DNA from 4 places in the Pseudarthrobacter sp. MDT3-1 genome. Region 2 is predicted to be linked to each of the others. Evidence: predicted binding sites of a transcription regulator. Region 2 holds the regulator's gene; each other region holds the start of a gene.
The links. The regulator HrcA, encoded in region 2, represses chaperone genes, less so after heat shock. The targets are predictions, from matches to a motif close to TTNGCACTCGNNNNNNNCGAGTGCNAA.
Positions count from the first base shown of each region.

Region 1: the regulator HrcA is predicted to act here: its motif matches at 2,980-3,006, upstream of groL (chaperonin GroEL).
Region 3: the regulator HrcA is predicted to act here: its motif matches at 2,889-2,915, upstream of ACX80X_RS18660 (Hsp20/alpha crystallin family protein).
Region 4: the regulator HrcA is predicted to act here: its motif matches at 970-996, upstream of groES (co-chaperone GroES).

Region 1 covers NZ_JBTNDX010000012.1:88,036-93,082, forward strand. The annotation lists gene ACX80X_RS11470 (uracil-DNA glycosylase) at 1-119, opposite strand, end outside; gene ACX80X_RS11475 (DUF3263 domain-containing protein) at 253-582, shown strand; gene ACX80X_RS11480 (LytR C-terminal domain-containing protein) at 634-1,251, shown strand; gene ACX80X_RS11485 (cold-shock protein) at 1,410-1,616, shown strand; gene ACX80X_RS11490 (ABC transporter substrate-binding protein) at 1,628-2,893, shown strand; gene groL (chaperonin GroEL) at 3,186-4,814, shown strand; partial or broken gene ACX80X_RS11500 (ABC transporter substrate-binding protein) at 4,892-5,047, opposite strand, start outside.
Region 2 covers NZ_JBTNDX010000003.1:256,489-261,535, forward strand. The annotation lists gene ACX80X_RS03855 (16S rRNA (uracil(1498)-N(3))-methyltransferase) at 21-803, opposite strand; gene dnaJ (molecular chaperone DnaJ) at 806-1,933, opposite strand; gene hrcA (heat-inducible transcriptional repressor HrcA) at 2,011-3,024, opposite strand; gene ACX80X_RS03870 (DUF3097 domain-containing protein) at 3,172-4,020, shown strand; gene ACX80X_RS03875 (DUF4870 domain-containing protein) at 4,149-4,568, shown strand; gene hemW (radical SAM family heme chaperone HemW) at 4,638-5,047, opposite strand, start outside.
Region 3 covers NZ_JBTNDX010000032.1:24,146-29,192, reverse strand. The annotation lists gene ACX80X_RS18685 (zinc-dependent alcohol dehydrogenase family protein) at 1-68, opposite strand, end outside; gene ACX80X_RS18680 (DNA alkylation repair protein) at 279-1,295, opposite strand; gene ACX80X_RS18675 (phosphatase PAP2 family protein) at 1,425-2,204, shown strand; gene ACX80X_RS18670 (MmcQ/YjbR family DNA-binding protein) at 2,210-2,518, shown strand; gene ACX80X_RS18665 (MerR family transcriptional regulator) at 2,540-2,866, opposite strand; gene ACX80X_RS18660 (Hsp20/alpha crystallin family protein) at 3,002-3,427, shown strand; gene ACX80X_RS18655 (J domain-containing protein) at 3,502-3,855, shown strand; gene ACX80X_RS18650 (hypothetical protein) at 3,900-4,277, shown strand; gene ACX80X_RS18645 (AAA family ATPase) at 4,269-5,047, opposite strand, start outside.
Region 4 covers NZ_JBTNDX010000002.1:264,166-269,212, reverse strand. The annotation lists gene ACX80X_RS02575 (class I SAM-dependent methyltransferase) at 1-506, opposite strand, end outside; gene ACX80X_RS02570 (hypothetical protein) at 562-945, shown strand; gene groES (co-chaperone GroES) at 1,155-1,451, shown strand; gene groL (chaperonin GroEL) at 1,529-3,139, shown strand; gene ACX80X_RS02555 (ATP-dependent DNA ligase) at 3,324-4,847, shown strand; gene ACX80X_RS02550 (LuxR C-terminal-related transcriptional regulator) at 4,949-5,047, shown strand, end outside.

The DNA of each region.
Region 1 (5,047 bases), on a different contig from region 2:
AGCGCCTCCGCCCAGTCGGCAGCCATCAGCTCACTGAGCGGCAAGGCGGCCATCTCGGCAAAGCCAACGGCCTCCGCCGGGTCCGCCGTCAGTTCGAACAGCGCGTCAGATTCAAACACGCTCCCATTCTCGCAGGGTTGCCTGATGCTGCGGTCGGGGCGCAAATGACAACCGTGTTATTCACGCCGTAGCATGGGGAGGAGATTTAGTAACTTGACCGGTGATTCAGCGAGACCAGCGAAGGGGTGTGCCGTGGCGGAACCTGCTCGGGAATATATGCCGGAGCCGGAGGAGCGCGGTTCTTTGCTGGCTGACTTTACCCTCCGTGACTCCCCGTTGAGCGAGCGCGACCAGCAAATGCTGGCACTCGAGCGGCAGTGGTGGAAGTACGCCGGGGCCAAGGAACAGGCCATCAGGGAGCTGTTCGATCTGTCCGCAACGCACTACTACCAGCTGCTCAACGCCCTCATCGACACCGAGGCTGCACTGGCCCACGACCCCATGTTGGTCAAGAGATTGCGTAGACTACGTACGTCGCGTCACCGGGCACGCACTGCACGACGCCTGGGTTCCGACGCCTGACCACGCTCGTGCTGAGCAATCAGCAGCAATCAACAAGGACGTCTCCCCACCATGACCAAATACGCTCGGGATGAATTCGACAAGGTTCCGGAGTCCGCCTCGCGGCAAGGCGTCCACCGTGCGGCCTCGGCGCCTGCCCGCCGCAAGCTGTGGCCCATCCTCGCGGTGGGGATTGTGGCATTGGCCATTGGAGTGGTGTCCTTCCTGATCCTTCCCAAGCTCGGGTTCACCCAGGCCGGCAGTGAAGCCTCCACCAGCCTGGAATCAACCGCGGCCCCCGAGGCAAGCGCGGCACCGTCGGCCACCGCTGAAGCCTCCACGGACCCGGAGCCCTCTAATAGCCCTGACGCCGAGCCCAGCGCTTCGCCCAGTAACATTCCCTCCGCGGTTGTGCTGGACAAGACCCAGGGCGTGGCCATCTACAACGCCTCCGGTAAGGCCGGGCTCGCCGGACGCATCAGCTCTATGGTCCAGGCCGATGGCTGGACGCTGGGCCAGGTGGGGAACTGGGGCGGCGCTCCGCAGCAAACATCCGCGATCTTCTACTCGGGCCCGGCGCAGAAAGCCAACGCCGAAGCAGTCTCCGAACTCCTGAACATCCCTACTCTGGTGGAGAGCCAGGACTTCCAGGTGCCGTTGGTTGTTGTCCTGGGGCCGGGCTACCAGTAGCGTCTCGCGGTCACGCCTGAGTAACTTTTGGGCCCCGGAGCGGCCGTGTGGTTCGGCCCGCCGGATGGCTTGTCGCTAGAGTGATTTCAGGCTTCGGTCCGTAACAAGCGGCACACTTCCGACAGGGACCGACGGCACGACGGAAAAGAGTGGACATCATGGCATTGGGAACGGTTAAGTGGTTCAACGCCGAAAAGGGCTACGGCTTTATTACGGTGGACGGCTCCGGGGACGATGTCTTTGTGCACTGGTCGGCCATTGAGGGCGAAGGTTACCGGGCCCTGGATGAGGGCCAGCGCGTGGAGCTTGAAGTCGGTGAAGGCGAGAAGGGCCCGCAGGCAGAAAACGTCCGGCCCACGCAGTGATCTCCCGCAGCTTGCGTTCAACAATCGTCCGCACAGCCACAGGGGCGGCCGTCCTGCTGGCCCTGGCCGGCTGTGCCGGGGCAGGCGGCAACGCCCGCGTTGAATCCGCTGAAGCGTCCGGTGACGGCACGCTGCGGATCGGGCTGATCCAGGACAGCGCAGGGGGGCAGGCCTTCCTCAACGACTCGCAGCTCGCTGCGGCCCAACTGGCCATCAAGGAAATCAATGCGGCCGGCGGTCACAAGGGCAGGCTTGTTGACCTGGTGGTAGGCGCCGGTGAAGGCGCCGATGCCCAGGCCAGGAATCTGGCCTCAGCCAAGGTTGATGCAGTGATCGGTCCCACGGATTCGAGTCACGCCGCTGCCGCCATCGACGTCCTCTCGGCTGCGCGGGTCCCGCTCGTCTCGCCGGCCAACTCCGCTGCCGGCCTGTCCCGCTTCAAGAGCGGCGGCTACTACTTCAGGACGGCGGCCGCGGACGTTGCACAGGCCTCGGTGCTGGTGAAACTGGCCAAGGACGGCGGCGCCAAGGGCCTTGCCGTGGTCTACCAGGACTCTAGCTACGGAAAGGACGTTTCGGTCGCGGTGACCGGCGCCGCCAAGAACGCCGGCCTGGAGACTGTCTCCACCACCGCCTTCAAGCCCGGCGACGCCGGGAACGCGGCAGCTGCTGCCAAGGCTGCCACGCCTGACGCCGTGGTGCTCATCGCCAGGGGCGATGCCCAGGGCGCCATCGCCGAGCTCAATAACGCTGGGATCTCGGGCAAGAGCATCATCCTGAGCGACGGCGCCTTCGCCCAATACGGTTCGGGGGTGGGATCCAAGGCCCTCGACGGCGCCCGTGCAGTGGTGCCAGGCCTGCTGCCGTCCGCGGACTTCCAAGCACGGCTTGTTTCGGTCAACCCTGCATTGAAAGACCTTTCGTTCGCCGCCGAGACCTACGACGCCGTGAACCTCGCGGCCCTGGCGGCAGCGAAGGCTGACGACGATGCCGGCCGCTCCATCGCCGCCAACCTGATCGCCGTGTCCGGCGGGACAGTTGGCGGGCAGCCCGCCGCGAAGGCCTCTGGCCCGGCCACCAAGCCGTGCCTGTCCTACACCGAGTGCCTCGCTGTCCTGAAGACCGGGGCAGGCATTAATTACGACGGCGAATCGGGGCCGGTTGCCTTCGATTCCAACGGTGACATCACCACTGCCAATTACATGGTGTTCACGTACGGCGCGGACAACAAGGCAGTGCTCAGCGGCCGTGAGGCTGCGGGCCGGGCCGCAGGCTGATCGCCAATGGCGAACGGGTCGCCCTGACAGGGCGATTTGCGGGGTCTTTCGCTTGCACTCTCACCTAGGGAGTGCTAATTATTGAGTTAGCACTCTTACGTACCGACTGCTAAAGCAACGTCCGGTTTTTCCGGCAGCGGAGCTTGGCGGCGGGTCGTGGAGCGAGAGAAATACCTAGCTGGAGTGAGATCCCCAGCCGCGGCATACAGAGGCCGCCGGTGAAGGATCGTCCGTCGCGGGCACTGCAGTGAGGTTCATTCTTAACGACTGTCCCGAAAGGACTACTGCCGTTATGGCCAAGATCATTGCATTTGATGAAGAGGCACGCCGCGGTCTTGAGCGGGGCCTGAACATCCTCGCCGACGCCGTCAAGGTCACCCTCGGCCCGCGTGGACGCAACGTCGTCCTCGAAAAGAAGTGGGGCGCCCCCACGATCACCAACGATGGTGTTTCCATCGCCAAGGAGATCGAACTGGACGACCCTTACGAAAAGATCGGCGCTGAGCTGGTCAAGGAAGTTGCCAAGAAGACGGACGACGTCGCTGGCGACGGCACCACCACGGCTACCGTGCTGGCGCAGGCCCTGGTCAAGGAAGGCCTGCGCAACGTCGCGGCCGGCGCTGACCCGCTGTCCCTCAAGCGCGGTATCGAGAAGGCTGTCGCGGCCGTCACGGTTGAACTGCTGGCCTCGGCCAAGGAAATCGAAACCAAGGAAGAGATTGCGGCTACTGCCTCCATCTCCGCCGGTGACGACGAAATCGGCGCCCTGATCGCTGAAGCCCTGGACAAGGTGGGCAAAGAAGGCGTCATCACCGTCGAGGAGTCCAACACCTTCGGCCTGGAGCTCGAGCTCACCGAAGGCATGCGCTTCGACAAGGGTTACATCTCCGCTTACTTCGTTACTGATACTGAGCGCCAGGAAACGGTCCTTGAGGACCCGTACATCCTGATCGTCAACTCCAAGATCTCCAACGTCAAGGAACTGGTTGCTGTCCTGGAAAAGGTCATGCAGTCCAACAAGCCGCTGCTGATCATTGCCGAGGACATCGAGGGCGAGGCCCTGGCCACCCTGATCGTCAACAAGATCCGTGGCACCTTCAAGTCCGTTGCCGTCAAGGCTCCGGGCTTCGGCGACCGCCGCAAGGCCCAGCTGGCCGACATCGCTGTACTCACCGGTGGCCAGGTCATCGCCGAGGAAGTCGGACTCAAGCTGGAGACCGCCGGACTGGAACTCCTGGGACGCGCCCGCAAGGTTGTTGTCACCAAGGACGAGACCACCATCGTTGAAGGTGCCGGCGACGCCGACCAGATCGCTGGCCGCGTTTCCCAGATCCGTGCCGAGATCGAAAACTCCGATTCGGACTACGACCGCGAGAAGCTGCAGGAACGCCTGGCCAAGCTGGCCGGCGGCGTTGCAGTCATCAAGGCCGGTGCCGCAACCGAAGTTGAGCTCAAGGAACGCAAGCACCGCATTGAGGACGCTGTCCGCAACGCGAAGGCTGCTGTTGAAGAAGGCATTGTCGCCGGTGGCGGCGTTGCACTGATCCAGGCCGGCGCCAAGGCGTTCGCGAACCTGAACCTGACAGGTGACGAAGCAACCGGTGCGAACATCGTCCGCGTTGCCATCGACGCCCCGCTGAAGCAGATCGCCTTCAACGCTGGCCTCGAGCCTGGCGTTGTTGTCGACAAGGTCCGCGGCCTGCCTGCAGGCCACGGCCTGAACGCAGCAACCGGCGAATACGTCGACCTGCTGGCTGCCGGCATCAACGACCCGGTCAAGGTAACCCGCTCTGCCCTGCAGAACGCGGCTTCCATTGCCGGTCTGTTCCTCACCACCGAGGCCGTAGTGGCCGACAAGCCGGAGAAGAACGCTCCGGCCATGGGTGGCGGCGACGACATGGGCGGCATGGGCGGCTTCTAGTCCCCAGCGCCCGGACTACGTTCCGCGCAAACCATAATGCGGCCCCCTCCACTGGAGGGGGCCGCATTTGTTTGGCGCTACTTGCGGGCCGTGGCCAGCATCCCTTCGACTTCCTTCTTGAACGCGTCGGCGGCCGCCTGCGGAGTCATCCGGTCGTACAGGACTTCGTCGGTGAACCGCTTGATGACGTTCTGGACGCTGCCGGCACCCACCGGCGGGACGGGAGGCGCGCC
Region 2 (5,047 bases):
AGCATGCGCAGCAGGCGGCCTCAGGATACCGGGGCTGTCCAGCGTCCCAGTACATCGCTCGCCAGAACAACCGCTGCCGGTCCGGCCGTGGATGACCTCAGGACGTGGTGTCCCAGGAGCGCCGTCACGGCGCCGGCGTCGCAAAGCCGGGTGACTTCGCGAGGACTGATTCCGCCTTCCGGGCCAACGATGAGCAGAATTTCCAGGGGTCCGGCGCCAGCCTGGTTGCCCTGCCATGCTTCCAGGACAGACCGGAGCGGCCGGACCGCGTCTTCGTGCAGGATTACGGCCAGATCCGCTGCCGCCACGGCCGCCCCAAGGCCTGGCGTTTCGACGGCGGCGCGCACCTCGGGGATCCAGGCGCGGCGTGCCTGCTTGGCGGCGGCAGTGACCACGGACTGCCATTTTGCGTGGGCCTTGGCCGCGCGCTCACCCTTCCAGCGGACAATTGATCGCTCGGACTGCCAGGGAACTACGGCATCGATCCCGAGTTCGGTTGCCGTTTCCACGGCCATTTCATCGCGGTCCCCCTTGGCCAGGGCCTGCACCAGCACCAGCCGGATATCGGGCCGGTCCTCCACCACGAGGGCGGAGCATTCCACGGTGAGCTCCGCGGGCGACGCCGAGACAACAGTTCCTGTCAGCCGCTTTCCGGCGCCGTCGGCAATGTCCACTGCTTCTCCGGGAGATAGCCGTTTTACGGTCACGGCGTGGCGTGCCTCCGGCCCTTGAAGGACAAAACGGGCACCGGGCACCAGCTCGTCCAGCGACCCGGCACCGCTGAAGAAAACGGGATTGCTCACCGTTACAGGTTACCGAACCGGTCCCGCAGCTTGGCAAAGACGCCGCCGCTGGCAGCCAGCTTGCCTTCCGTGAACTGCTCGCCCCGCAGCTTCGCCAGCTGCCGCAGGAGATCCTCCTGCGCGGCATCGAGCTTGGCCGGCGTCTCCACCTGCAGATGGACCATCAGGTCCCCGCGGCCGTAACCGCGCAGGTGCGTCACGCCGAGTCCACGGAGCGTGATGATCTCTCCGGACTGCGTCCCTGCCTTGACGTCGATTTCCTGCAGCCCGTCAAAGGTTTCCAGTGACAGCTCGGTGCCCAGGGCGGCGGCAGTCATCGGGATGTGCAGCGTTGCGTGCAGGTCGTCACCGTCGCGCGCGTAGGTGGCGTCGTTGTTGACCCGGAGTTCCACGTACAGGTCCCCGGACGGTCCGCCGGCCGGGCCTGCTTCGCCCTGCCCGGAGAGCTGGATCCGGGTGCCTGTGGCAACACCGGCCGGCACCTTGATGGTGAGCGACCGCCGGCTGCGGATGCGGCCTTGGCCGCTGCATTCGTTGCAGGGGTCCTTGATGACCGTCCCGAAGCCTTCGCAGCTGCCACACGGGGCCGCCGTCATGACCTGGCCCAGGATGGAGCGAACCGCCCGCTGGACCTGGCCGCTGCCGCCGCAGATATCGCAGCGCACAGGGTGGCTGCCTTCGCGGCAGCATGACCCGTTGCAGGTGGGGCAGGTGACGGCTGTGTCCACTTCGAGTTTCCGGTTGACGCCGAACACGGCATCGCGGAGTTCGATCCGTACACTGATCAGCGCGTCCTGGCCGCGGCGGACCCGGGACGCGGGGCCGGAGGTGCCGCCGGCCCCGAAGAACGTGTCGAAGATGTCCTGGAACGCGAAGCCCTGGCCGGAGTATCCGCCGCCGCCGAACCCGTTGTCGGTGCCGTTCTCATTGCCGGTGGTGTCATAGATCCGGCGCTTCTGCGGGTCCGAAAGTACCTCGTAGGCATGGGTCACGGCCTTGAAGCGGTCCGATGCATCGTCCCCGGGGTTTACGTCCGGGTGAAGAGTGCGGGCCAGCTTGCGGTAGGCCTTCTTGATCTCTTCCCCGGTGGCTTCCGGCGAGACTCCGAGGACGTCGTAGTGGCTGCTCAAAGTTCGTATCTCTTCCTTGTTGTACTGCCGGCAGCCGGGCTGCCGGCACTGCTCTTCGTGCCTGGACCGCGGTGCTGTTACGGACCCAGAATTCTTGAAAGGTAACGGGCTACTGCCCTGACGGCGGCCATGGTGGTGGGATAGTCCATCCGCGTAGGGCCGAGCACACCGATCTTGGCAGTGCTGTCTGGTCCGTAGCCCGTGGCCACCACGGAGGCTTCCGCGAGCCCGTCGTACGGGTTTTCACGCCCGATGCTGACTGCCACGCCCCTCGGATCCTGCGCCATGTCGCTCAGGAGGCGCAGCAGGACAACCTGCTCCTCGAGCGCTTCCAGGACCGGCCCGATACTGAGCGGAAAATCCACATTGGAGCGGGCGAGGTTCGCCGTTCCGGCCATGACCATGCGTTCCTCCCGGCTGCTGTGGGCGAGCGTTTCCAGCCCGTGGGCCAAGGCCTGGGCCGCCGCGCGCTGGCCCGGGCTGACGGACAAAACGACTCCCGGCAGCGAGGGGGTCAGCCGGCTCAGCGAGATGCCCGCGAGTGATCCGAGGAAGTGTGACCGCAGCGCGGCGATGGCGTCGTCGCCGAGGTCCTGGCCGATGTCGATCACGCGCTGCTCGACCTTGCCGGTGGTGGCGATGAGGACCACCAGGACCTGCCGGGGCGCGAGCAGGACGAATTCGATGTGGCGGATGGTGGCGCGGCTCAGATGCGGATACTGCACTACGGCGACCTGGTTGGTCAGCTGCGACAGCATCCTGACGGTCCTGTCAAGGACGTCGTCCAGATCGTCGGCGCCCTCCAGCAGCGACTGGATTGCACGCCGTTCCGCATGGGAAAGCGGCTTTACCGCTGAAATCTGGTCCACAAACAGCCGATAGCCTTTGTCTGTGGGGATCCGTCCGGCGCTGGTGTGCGGGGCCGTGATCAGGCCGTCGTCTTCCAAGGCCGCCATGTCGTTGCGGATGGTGGCACTGGACACGCCGAGGTGGTGGCGTTCCACGAGCGCTTTTGAACCTACTGGCTCGCGGGAGTGCACATAGTCCTCCACGATGGCGCGCAGTACTTCGAGTTTGCGCGGCTCGCTCATATTCCACCTCCATCCGTGGTCACTGCAGGGTTAGCACTCGACATGCCTAAGTGCTAACAGTCTAATATGAGTCACCCCGTTGTTAGCATTGGTACCGCTCCGGGCGAAATTCCGGGCCAGGATCTAGCGGCAAGGCGGAATCAATCCATGCAGTACCAGAACTGGGGTCCGCAGGAGATCACCGCGCCTGTGAGAAGCGAACTCCCCGAGGTCCCCGTGGAACGTGGCATGGTTCTCGAAGACGCCCAGTCAGGCTGGGTGGGAGCGGTGACCCGGGTGGAGAAGTCCGGGGGCATGCATGTCGTGGCCCTCGAAGACCGGCGCGGCAAGTCCCGGTCCTTCCGGCTGGGCTTCGGGTTCCTCCTGGAGGGGCAGCCCATCCGGCTCGTTCCCCCGGCGCCCGGGCAGGCCGCCCCCGTGGCCGCCGGCCGGACGGCGTCCGGCTCGTTCCGCGTGGCCGGCCAGCGCGCCCAGGTGGCCAAAGCCAGCAGAATCTGGGTGGAGGGAAAGCACGACGCCGAACTCGTGGAAAAAGTCTGGGGTGACGATCTCCGCGTAGAGGGCATCGTCGTCGAGCCTTTGCATGGCATTGATGACCTGGCAGGGGCGGTGGCCGCATTCGGTCCCGGTCCAGGGCGGCGGCTGGGGGTCCTGGTGGACCACCTGGTGCCGGACTCGAAGGAGTGGCGCATCGCGGCTGCCGTGATGGCCTCCCCCGGCGCGGTGGGGAATGTCCTGATCGTCGGGCACCCTTACGTTGACGTGTGGCAGGCCATCCGGCCCGCTGTACTGGGCATCGAGCAATGGCCGGTGGTGCCGCGCGGGCAGGACTGGAAGACCGGAATCCTGGCAGCGTTCGGCTGGCCGCACTCCACCAAGGAAGACATCGGGCTTGGCTGGCAAAAGCTGCTGGGCGCTGTCCGCAGCTACGCGGACCTGGAAGCATCACTCCTCGGGAGAGTGGAGGAAGTCATCGACTTCCTGACGGTGCCCTGACACCGGATCCGGCTCCTGGCGGCAGCATTTGGTGGCTGAACCAGTATTCTTGGTACTGCGGAGGCTGCCGTTGCTTCACTCCGGCATTCTCCAACCCAGCACCATTGCACTTTCGAAGGAAGAAAACCGTGGCACAAAACGCACGCGAGCACCGGGACGACCACGGCGGCCAGGGCCGTTCCGAGTACCAGGGCGTTCCGGCTAACGCGCTGCCCCTGACGGCCAGCGAAGACCGCCAGTGGGCCACACTGGCACACTTCGGCGGGATCCTCGGCTGTGTTCCGTCACTGCTGATCTACCTGATTTTCCGTGAGCGCGGGCCGTTTACCGCCCAGGAATCCAAGGAAGCGCTGAACTTCAGCCTGCCGCCCACCATCGCGGCGCTGGTGGCCAATCTCCTGGTGTTCATTCCGGTGGTGGGAAACATCTTCGCCGTCATCGCCACCCTGATCTGGATTGCCCTGACCTGCTTCTCCGTGGCCGCAGGTATCCATGTCAACAAGGGCCAGCCCCACCGTTACCAGTACAACCTGCGCTGGATCAAGTAGTCCCCACCGTCACCCTAAACCTCCTCCAGGGAACCCTGCGGGCGTGGGCCCACCAGCTTGTCCGGCAGGTCAGCCTGGCAGGATCCTTCGGACCACGGCGTCGGCCAGCAGGCGGCCCTTCAGGGTCAATACCAGCGTGCCGTGGAAGGCAGCCGGTGGCTCCACCAGGCCGTCGGCAATGAGCCCGGCCACGGCGTGACGGCCGTGGTCGCCCAGCGTTGACGTTGCCAGCCCCGACACGAGCCGGGCCTCAAGCATCACGCGCTCAACGTCGCGGGTTTCGGCGTCCAGCGTTTCCCGCCCGGCGGCCGGCGACAGGCCCTGAGCGAGCCGTCCGGCGTAGGCCGTGGGGTGCTTGACGTTCCACCACCGCACCCCGCCGACGTGTGAATGTGCACCTGGCCCGATGCCCCACCAGTCGTCCCCGCGCCAGTACGCGAGGTTGTGCCGGCATGCCTGCTCCGGCGTCCGGGACCAGT
Region 3 (5,047 bases), on a different contig from region 2:
TGGATGACGGGATCGGGCACGTTCTCCACGCGCACGTCGCCGGCGCCATACATGATGGTTGCTCGCATTTTCGTTTCCTCATCACTTCGTCAGGGGCAGGAGCCCGGGTGTTCCTCCACTAGCCAACCGCACATTCCGCATGTGTGGGAGTGGCTGTTGATACAGGTACCGGCAGTGCCTCCCACCTCAGAGGTGCAGCTCAAACTCCGTGTGCCCGTGCCGGATCCCGTTGATTTGCAGCTCAAGGGCGTGGACCCCCGGGTGGTGCACCCGGGTGGTCATCTGACGGAAGGCATGACGCTTCGAGAGGGTACGGGTCTCACCGGCGGCGAGGGTGAGCGCCGCGATCTTGAAGACCTTGGCCGATTGCGTGCCGTTGGCTTTGACGTAATGGACCACGTAGTCAACCGCCAGCCGGGCATCGCCGTTCCGGTGTTGGCGATCTCGAAGTCGAAAGCAAGTTCACCCGGCAGGGCCACGTAGTTCCGGTCCAGCCGCGGCCCCGTGACAGCGAGCGACGCCGGCACGAACCCCTGCAGGGCCAGCGCTCCCGGGTGCGCATTCTTGATCAGGGTCCGCAGGCCGTGCCTGACCACCCATGCGGTGTTGGCGTCCGGCGCGGACAGCCAGCGCGCCGCCGTCGCCACCACTACCTTTGGTGCGTGCCGCGCCAGGTCGTTGAGGTGGTTGGCTACCGAGCGCCGCACGTACTCCGAAGGATCCCGGTACAGGGCGTCCAGAACCGGGAGGGACGCCTCCGGGTGAAGCACGACGGCGGGTACCCGCACCGCCCAGGGGAGGTACGGCCGCGTCCCCTCGCTGGCCAGCCGCCGGACATGCTCGTCCGGATGCCCGGTCCAGCCCTGGATGATCTCGAGGGAACGCTCCAGGTCCGCGGCCAGCAGCCGGCGAATGGCGAACTCGCCCGTGAGCCTCGGGGTCAGTTCGGCCAGAAGGGCCAGGCAGTCGTCAAAGTAGGGTGAAGTGCCTGATTCGAGGGCAAGCGTGACGGCCGTTTCGGATACCGGCCAGAGGATCCAGCCCGTGAAACCGGCGCCGGAAAGGGCGCTCCGGAAGATGCGTGCCGCCGTCGGGTATCCCGGATCCGGAAGCTGCCGCACATCCGCCAGCAACGCACTGCTCACCGCATCCGTCCGGCTGCGCAGGCTCAACTCGTCCAAGTGTGCGGCGGCAGCAGCCACTTGCGGCCAGCCCGATCCCGGAGCGGCCGCAGCCAGGATCCCGGCCAGTGTTTCCACGCCCTGCCGGTTGATCAGCTCATTCATCGCGCCCATTGAGACAGGCTACCCCCGCGGGCTGACATGCCCGCCGCAGGGCCAACGACGGGCAGAGCAGGCCAACGCCGGGCAGAAGGGATAATCTTCACCTTAGGCACTCCTTAACGGCGCACGGACGGACACACAGTGGCAGAGCAGGCAGGCAAGAACAGTCTTTGGCGGACCTTCCATGACAAGTTCGTGGTGGAGGAACGCTTCATGGAACCGGCCGCGCGGAAGGCTTTGTACCGGACGGCGGTGGTGCTCATCAGCGTGGGGGCCCTGCTGTTCGTCGCGACGCTGGTGGGCGTCCTGCAGAGCGGTACCGGCCCCTGGGGTCCCGACGAATCCATCCGCGACTGGCTGCTCTCGCTCCGGTCCGAGACCCTCACTGCCGTGATGATCTTCCTCGCGGTGGTCTTCGGCCCGGTCGCCCTGCCCATCATCGTGCTGGTGGTGGCGGTGGTCTGGGGGTTCGCGGCCAAGCACGCCTGGCGGCCCATTATGCTCGCCGCCGCCATGCTCACCGGCGTCGTGATATCGCAGATCATCCTGGCGATCGTCCAGCGCTCGCGGCCCCCTGTGGAACTGATGCTGTTCGGCGCCGACCACACCTTCTCGTTCCCGTCCGGCCACGTCCTGGGTGCCTGCGACTTCCTGCTAGTGACCGCCTTCCTGGTCTTCTCGCGACGGGAAAACCCGACGTCGGCCGTCTTCGGCTTCGTTGGTGCGGGCATCGGCATAGTTCTCGCCGCGGTGAGCCGCCTGTACCTTGGCTACCACTGGCTCAGCGACGCGCTGGCCTCGATGACGCTCTCGCTTCTGATCCTCGGTGCCGTCATCGCCCTGGATACGTGGCGGACCGCCAGGATCCCCGGCGAACGGATCACGGGCGAACTCTCCAAAGCGGACGCGCCGGGCGACTAGCCGCGATGGCAGCCGAGGACGACGTGCGGAGGATGTGCCTGGCGCTGCCCGGTGTCACCGAACGCAGCAGCTGGGACCGGCCCGCCTGGTTCGCGAAGACGCTGATGGCACGCATGTGGGAGGACGGCGTGCTGACGGTGAAGACCACCGAGCGGGAGGCGCTGGCCGGCATGGAGCCTGCTACATATTTCTGGACCCCGCACCATGAGCGGTCGCCGCAGCTGGTGCTGGTCCGGCTGGACCAAATCGGCGCCGAGGAACTCGGAGAACTGCTCGAGGAGTCCTACCGGCTGGCGGGCGGCCGCGGATCCTGACTGGCCAGGGGACCCTGGCCGCTACGTGTCCGGGCGTGACCTGGCCCGTCTGAGGGCGCGGCGCAGTTCGGCATTCGCTGCCTCGAGCTCCAGGACTTTGGCTATGCCGGCAAGATTGAGCCCCTGGTCCAGGAGTTCCCCGATGTGCAGGAGCAGGCCGATGTCGGCGTTGCTGTATTGACGCGTGCCGCCGGCCGTACGCTCCGGGAGGATCAGCCCTTTCGTCTCGTAGAGCCTGATGTTCTGCTGCCCGGTCCCTGCCAGCTTTGCTGCTACAGAGATGGCATACAGTGCCTGACCGGCCCGAGGACCCGGTTTCTGTTCTGGCGTTCTACTGACCGCGTCCACCCCAAAATACCTTCCCCGTGATGTTGCATCAGTCTCGCACGAGTGCTATAAAAAATCTATATCCACCAATACAGATAACCGATGGTGGATAGATGAACTGGATTCAACTTCTAGCAACTGAAGGAGTGGGAAATGATGTTGATGCGTACGGACCCGTTCCGTGAGCTGGACCGGCTCGCCCAGCAGGTCTTCGGAACCGCCGCCCGGCCGGCGGCAATGCCCATGGACGCCTGGCAGGAAGACGGCGAGTTCGTGGTGGCGTTCGACCTCCCGGGCGTCAAGGTGGATTCCGTGGACCTGAACGTGGAGCGCAACGTACTGACCGTCCGCGCGGAGCGCCAGGACCCCACCCAGCCCAATGTTGAGCTGGTGGCCTCAGAGCGACCGCGCGGTGTCTTCAGTCGTCAGCTCATCCTGGGCGACACGCTCAATGCGGACACCATCAAGGCCAGCTACGACCAGGGCGTGCTGACCCTGCGGATCCCGGTGTTGGAGCAGGCCAAGCCGCGCAGGATCGAGATCGAAACCAAACAGGGTTCCCTGCACGAGATCGGTAAGTAGGTCCGGACCCAGGGGCGCCGGCTACGTCCGGCGCCCCTGCACCTTCCCGGTCAGAATTCCCGACAAGGACCGCCATGACCAGCCAGCCGGACTACTACGATGTGCTGCGCGTGAAGCCTGCTGCCAGCCAGCAGGAGATCTCCCGTGCCTACCGGGTGCTGATGCGCACCCGTCATCCGGATCTCGACGGCGGCGCAACGGTTGACCGCGACGTGCAGGATGGAGAGCTGCTGCGGATCATGCAGGCGTTCGCTGTCCTCCGTGACGCGGCGCGGCGCGCAACCTACGACAGGAGCCGCAACGGACCAAGCGCGCCGGGTGGCACCCCGACAGTCATCCCCGTCCGGAAGGTCAGCAACCGGTACGTCCCGGCCGGCAACACCATCAGGATCACCACGGTGCGCTGGGAAAGCGGACCGTGGAAGTAAACCCGTAAGACGACAGCCATCACCGCGAGGAGGCGGACAAAACAATGAGCGACTGGCGCCGCTACGACTCCCACCTGATTCCTGCCTTCCACGAACGCTTCGAACAGCGCTGGGGCGAGGGTACTGCACCGTTCCTGGACCCCGAAGCCCACGAAGAGCCGCTTCCCCGCGCACATTGGATCAATCCTGCCACTGGCGCGGCCTTGGCAGTGGTCCCCGTATGGACCGCCGAAGACGAGCAGCAGCGGTCCTTCGGGGTGTTCTATCTTCCGCCCGCCGGCGACGTCTGGGTGCTGCGGCCCGGTTACACCGGTTATCTCGAGCCGGCAGACGGCGACGCGGAGCAACTCGTCACACTCCGGAACGATGCCTTCCGGAAGGCCGTGGCGCACGCCAAGGAGTTCCTCTTCGGCTCACAATGAGCCGGCCGCGTCCGTGCCGCTGCCCAGCAGGCTGCGGGTGAGGGTTTCGGCGTCGGCCATCAGGTCGTCCACGGCGGCCGCCAGGTGCGAATCGGACACCGGGGTGTTATCCAGCGCCGCAGCCACCACCGCCCGCCGGACCGGTTCCCGCGCGAAGGAGGCGGTGGTTCCCGCCGTCCGTTCCGCGGCGGCATCCAGTGCCGCCGGGCTGAACGCCACCAGGCGGCCGTAGAGTTCCAGCAGCCGGACTCGCTCGGCATGGGCCGGCAGCGGGATCTCCACCGCGAGGTCCACCCGGCCCGGGCGCTGCGCCAGCGCCCGCTCCAGCATGTCGGGCCGGTTGGTGGTGAGGACAAACGCGACGTCGGCGTCGTTGTCCAGGCCGTCCATGGCGTCCAGCACCTCAAAAAGCAGCGGCTGCGGCCCGTGCCCGAAACTCCGGTCCTCGGCAATAAGATCGCAATCCTCCAGCACGACGATCGAGGGCTGCAGCGCCCGGGCCATGCGGGCCGCCTCGGAGATCCTGGCGAGCGATCCGCCCGAGAGGAGGATCGCCGTCGAGCCTTCACTCTGGCTCAGCAGGTGGCGCACGGTGTGCGTCTTGCCGGTCCCCGGGCGGCCGCACAGCAGGATGCCCCGTTTGAGATGCTGGCCGTGCTGTTTGAGGGACGCCCGGTGCGTGGCGATGCCCACGGTGTGGTCCGCGACCTTCTGCAGCAGGCCGTCGGGCATGATGACGTCCGACGCCGGGAGGCTGGGACGGTGGTGGA
Region 4 (5,047 bases), on a different contig from region 2:
TCCAGCCAGACGCCGTCGACCCCGTCCAGCGGGACGGTGGTGGCGTCGGAGTGCACCACGGTGGCGTTGGGGAAGGGGATCAGGTTGACCGTGGCGCAGGCGGCCGTGGTTTCGTCCATTTCCACGGCCGTGACCGTGATGTCCATCGAAGCCAGGGCCAGAGAGTCTGCGGCAAGGCCGCAGCCGAGATCGGCCACGTGGCGGACACCGGCCTGCGCAAACCGCTCGGCATGCCTGGCGGCCACCGTGAGACGCGTGGCCTGTTCCAGCCCGGCCTGCGTGAAGAGCATGCTCCGGGCGAACTCGCCGAACTTCAGCTCCGCCTTGGTGCGCAGCCGGGACTGGGTGAGGACGGCGGAGACCAGTGCAGGGGAGTGCCCGGCCTTGCGGAGGGCCGCGTTGAGTTCCAAGGACTTGTCCTCGCGGTACGGGCCCAGGGACGCCAGGAGCTCCCAGCCTTCGCTCGTGAGCAGTGGGGCGATCTGGTCCTGCGGTGCTTGAGCCATGGGTTCAAGCCTAGTGGAGGTAGCCCGGCGGCCAGTTCCCGCTAGGGTTAAAGGCATGGAAGACAGCGCAGGCACCCAGCCGTCCGGACTACCCCAAGAAAGAGAGCCGGACCTGGTGAAGTTTGCCCGCCCCGCGCTGATTGCAGGATCCGCAGTGGCCGTGGTCTGCGTCGCGCTGCTGGTAATCATCCTCTTCCTGGACACGTTCAACGCCACCGTCTACTCCGTGGGCGGCAAGAACATCCAGGATGCCACGGACGAGGCACAGGAGATCCGCGGCCTCTACGCCGGGGCGCGCATAGGCGGCATCATCCTGCTGGTGGTCTCGCTGCTGGCTGCCGTGGGCGGCGCCGTGGTGATGTACCTGCGGCGGGGCGCCGTTGAGGAAGGGGACGACGGCGACGAGGACGTCGATCTCGAAGACCTCACCGGCCGGTAACAGCTGTTCGCCAGCGACATAATTCTGGCACTCGCCTTGACCGAGTGCTAACCAATACATAGAGTCATCATTAGCACTCTCCCTAGGAGGGTGCTAACACATGAAGAGCTGCCAGCCAGGCTGCTGCCGGCACCGCGACGACGGTTTGCCAGCCACGGCGAAGCAGCTCAACTGTCCATGAATTTGCTGACGTAGAAGGAGAGGTCCGAGTGTCGGTCTCTATTAAGCCTCTTGAGGATCGTATTGTTGTCCGCCCGCTCGAAGCCGAGCAGACCACGGCTTCCGGCCTGGTTATCCCGGACTCCGCACAGGAGAAGCCGCAGGAAGGCGAAGTTGTTGCAGTAGGCCCCGGCCGCTTTGACGACAACGGCAACCGCGTTCCGATCGATGTTGCCGTTGGCGACGTTGTTATCTACTCCAAGTACGGCGGAACTGAAGTCAAGACCGGTGGCACCGAGTACCTCGTGCTCTCCGCCCGCGACGTTCTGGCGATCGTCGTAAAGTAACTCTTTGGATCCCCGTACTGCTGTTCCGTCCCTGACCGAACAACAGTGCGGGGTTCTGTCTTTGAAAGGACAAAACCATGGCAAAGCAGCTTGCGTTTAACGACGCTGCACGCCGGTCGCTTGAAGCCGGCATCGATAAGCTCGCCAACACTGTCAAGGTGACGCTCGGCCCCCGCGGCCGCAACGTTGTCCTCGACAAAAAGTGGGGGGCACCCACCATCACCAATGACGGCGTCACCATCGCCCGCGAAATTGAGCTTGATGACCCGTATGAAAACCTTGGCGCGCAGCTGGCCAAGGAAGTAGCCACGAAGACCAACGATGTTGCCGGCGACGGCACCACCACGGCCACCGTGCTCGCCCAGGCCCTGGTCAAGGAAGGCCTGCGCAACGTTGCGGCGGGCGCCGCTCCGGGCCAGATTAAGCGTGGCATCGAGGTTTCCGTAGAAGCCATTGCAGCCCGCCTGCTCGAGAACGCACGCCCGGTTGAAGGCACGCAGGTTGCCAGCGTGGCAGCAATCTCGGCCCAGAGCGACGAAATCGGCGAGCTCCTCGCCGAGGCATTCGGCAAGGTCGGCAAGGATGGTGTGATCACCATCGAGGAGTCCTCCACCACGCAGACCGAGCTGGTCCTCACCGAGGGCATGCAGTTCGACAAGGGCTACCTGTCCCCGTACTTCGTGACCGACTCCGAACGCCAGGAAGCCGTCCTCGAAGACGCCCTTATCCTGATCAACCAGGGCAAGATCTCCTCAGTGCAGGACTTCCTGCCGCTGCTGGAGAAGGCGCTGCAGAGCTCCAAGCCGCTCTTCATCATTGCGGAAGACGTTGAGGGCGAGGCCCTGTCCACGCTGATCGTCAACCGCATCCGCGGCACGCTGAACGTTGTTGCCGTCAAGGCTCCGGGCTTCGGCGACCGCCGCAAGGCCATGCTGCAGGACATCGCCACCCTCACCGGTGCGCAGGTCATCTCCGCGGAACTGGGCCTCAGCCTGGATTCGGTTGGCCTTGAGGTGCTGGGTACTGCCCGCCGCATCACGGTCACCAAGGACAACACCACCATCGTTGACGGCGCCGGTTCCGCAGAAGACGTCGCAGCCCGGGTTTCCCAGCTGCGCGCCGAGCTGACCCGCACCGACTCCGACTGGGACCGCGAAAAGCTCCAGGAGCGCCTGGCCAAGCTGGCCGGCGGCATCGGTGTCATCAAGGTCGGCGCAGCCACCGAAGTTGAGCTGAAGGAAAAGAAGCACCGCATCGAAGATGCAGTGTCCTCCACCCGCGCCGCCCTCGAAGAGGGCATCGTGGCCGGTGGCGGTTCCGCGCTGATCCACGCACTGAAGGCCCTCGACGAGGACCCTGCAGTCAAGGCACTCGAAGGCGACGCCGCCGCTGCTGTGGGCATCGTCCGCCGCGCGCTGGTCCAGCCGCTTCGCTGGATCGCCCAGAACGCCGGTTTCGACGGCTACGTTGTCACCGCCAAGGTTGCCGAGCTCGAAACCAACAACGGCTTCAACGCCAAGACGGGCGAGTACGAGGACTTGATCGCCGCCGGTGTCATCGACCCGGTCAAGGTCACCCGTGCAGCCCTGCGCAACGCGGCATCCATCGCTGCGCTGGTTCTCACCACCGAGACCCTCGTAGTGGAGAAGCCCGCTAACGAAGACGAGCACGCAGGCCACAGCCACTAATCCCCACAGTCTCCCTCACCTCGCTTCGCTCGGTCAGGGAACCCTGACGGCGTGGGCCCACTCACCGTCTCCGCACAAGAACCGGTCCAGCTTCGGCTGGGCCGGTTTTTTGTGCCACAAACCACTCGCGGCCCGCTTTTCCCGCCTACGCGCCCGGCGTCGGCGGGCGTGGCAGACTGATGCCATGCTGCTAGACGAGCTCGTGAAAACCACGGATGCCGTCGCGTCGACCCGCTCCCGACTCGCGAAGATCGACGCACTGGCCGACCTGCTGCGCCGGCTCGAGCCCGTGGACATCGCGGCCGCCGTCGGCTTGCTCATCGCCAAGCCGCGGCAGGGCCGTGTTGGGATCGGCTGGCGCGGTATGACAGCAGCCATGGGGGAGCCGGCCGCCGAACCGAGCCTGACCGTCGCCGACCTCGACGCTGCGCTGGACCGGCTGCTTGTCACCGCAGGCGCTGGATCAGCCGCGGAGCGCGCCGCGACCCTCCGGATGCTCACAGCGGCAGCCACCGAGCGCGAGCAGGCCTTCATCGCCGGCGTGCTGCTCGGCGAACTGCGAACCGGCGCGCTCGAGGGGGTGCTGACGGATGCCGTTGCCCGCGCCGCCGACCGGCCCGTCGACGCCGTACGCCGCGCGGCGATGCTCTCCGGCGATCTCGGCGGGACCGCCCTGCTTGCGATCACGGGAACGGCGGCCGAGCTCGACGCCGTCGGCCTCGTCGTCGGCCGTCCCGTGCAGCCCATGCTCGCCGCAACCGCGGCCAGTGCCAGCGTGGCGCTGGAGGTGACGGGGGAAGCATCCGTGGAATACAAGCTCGACGGAGCGCGCATCCAGGTGCATCGCGTCGGCGACGAAGTTCGCATCTACACCCGCACCCTGGCCGACGTGACCCACCGGCTGCCCGAGGTGGTGGAGGTGGTGCGAGGGCTGCCGGTGCGCGATGTGATCCTCGACGGCGAGACCCTCGCCCTCGACGAGGCCGGCGGCCCGCGACCGTTCCAGGAGACCATGTCGCGGTTCGGGGCGGATGCGGCGCGCGCCACGGTGCTGCATCCCTGGTTCTTCGACGTGTTGCACATCGACGGGCGCGACCTGCTCGACGAACCGCTGGCGACGCGCCTCGGCGTGCTGGAGCGCATCGCCCCTGAGCACCGGATCCCGGGGGAGATCACGGCGGACGCGGCCGTTGCCGAGAGAGTGTCGCGTGATGCGCTCGCCGCGGGCCACGAGGGCGTGGTGGTGAAGGCGGTCGGATCGGCCTACGCGGCCGGGCGGCGTGGCTCCAACTGGATCAAGGTGAAGCCGGTGCTCACGTACGACCTGGTGGTGCTCGCCTGCGAGTGGGGGTCAGGCCGGCGGACAGGGCTGCTGTCGAACCTGCACCTCGGAGCCCTCGACCCGGCCGGCGAGTTCGGCGAACCCGGCGGCTACGTGATGGTGGGCAAGACATTCAAGGGCCTAACCGACGCGATGCTGCGCTGGCAGACCGAGATCTTCCAGGAGCTCGAGGTGCGGCGCACGGCGGGCACAGTCTGGATCGAGCCAGTCACCGTGGTCGAGGTCGCGATCGATGGCGTGCAGCGTTCCTCGCGCTATCCGGGCGGAATCGCGCTGCGATTCGCACGCGTCAAGCGCTACCGCGACGATAAGACGGCGGCGGAGGCCGACACCATTCAGACGCTGCGCGCGCTGCTGCGTTCGTAGTTGTGCCGCTTCTCCACCGGGCGTACCGTGGCGCTTAAGTACCGCCGCACCCAGCGTGCGCGGGCCAACAGGTTGGGCGGTTGGTGTCCGAAAGGGGCCAGATGTCAGCTGAAACAGGCATTGACCAGGGCAGGTCAGCCTTCCAGAAACATCGCTGGACCGAGGCATATCAGACTTTCCGTGAAGCCGATAAGCGTGGC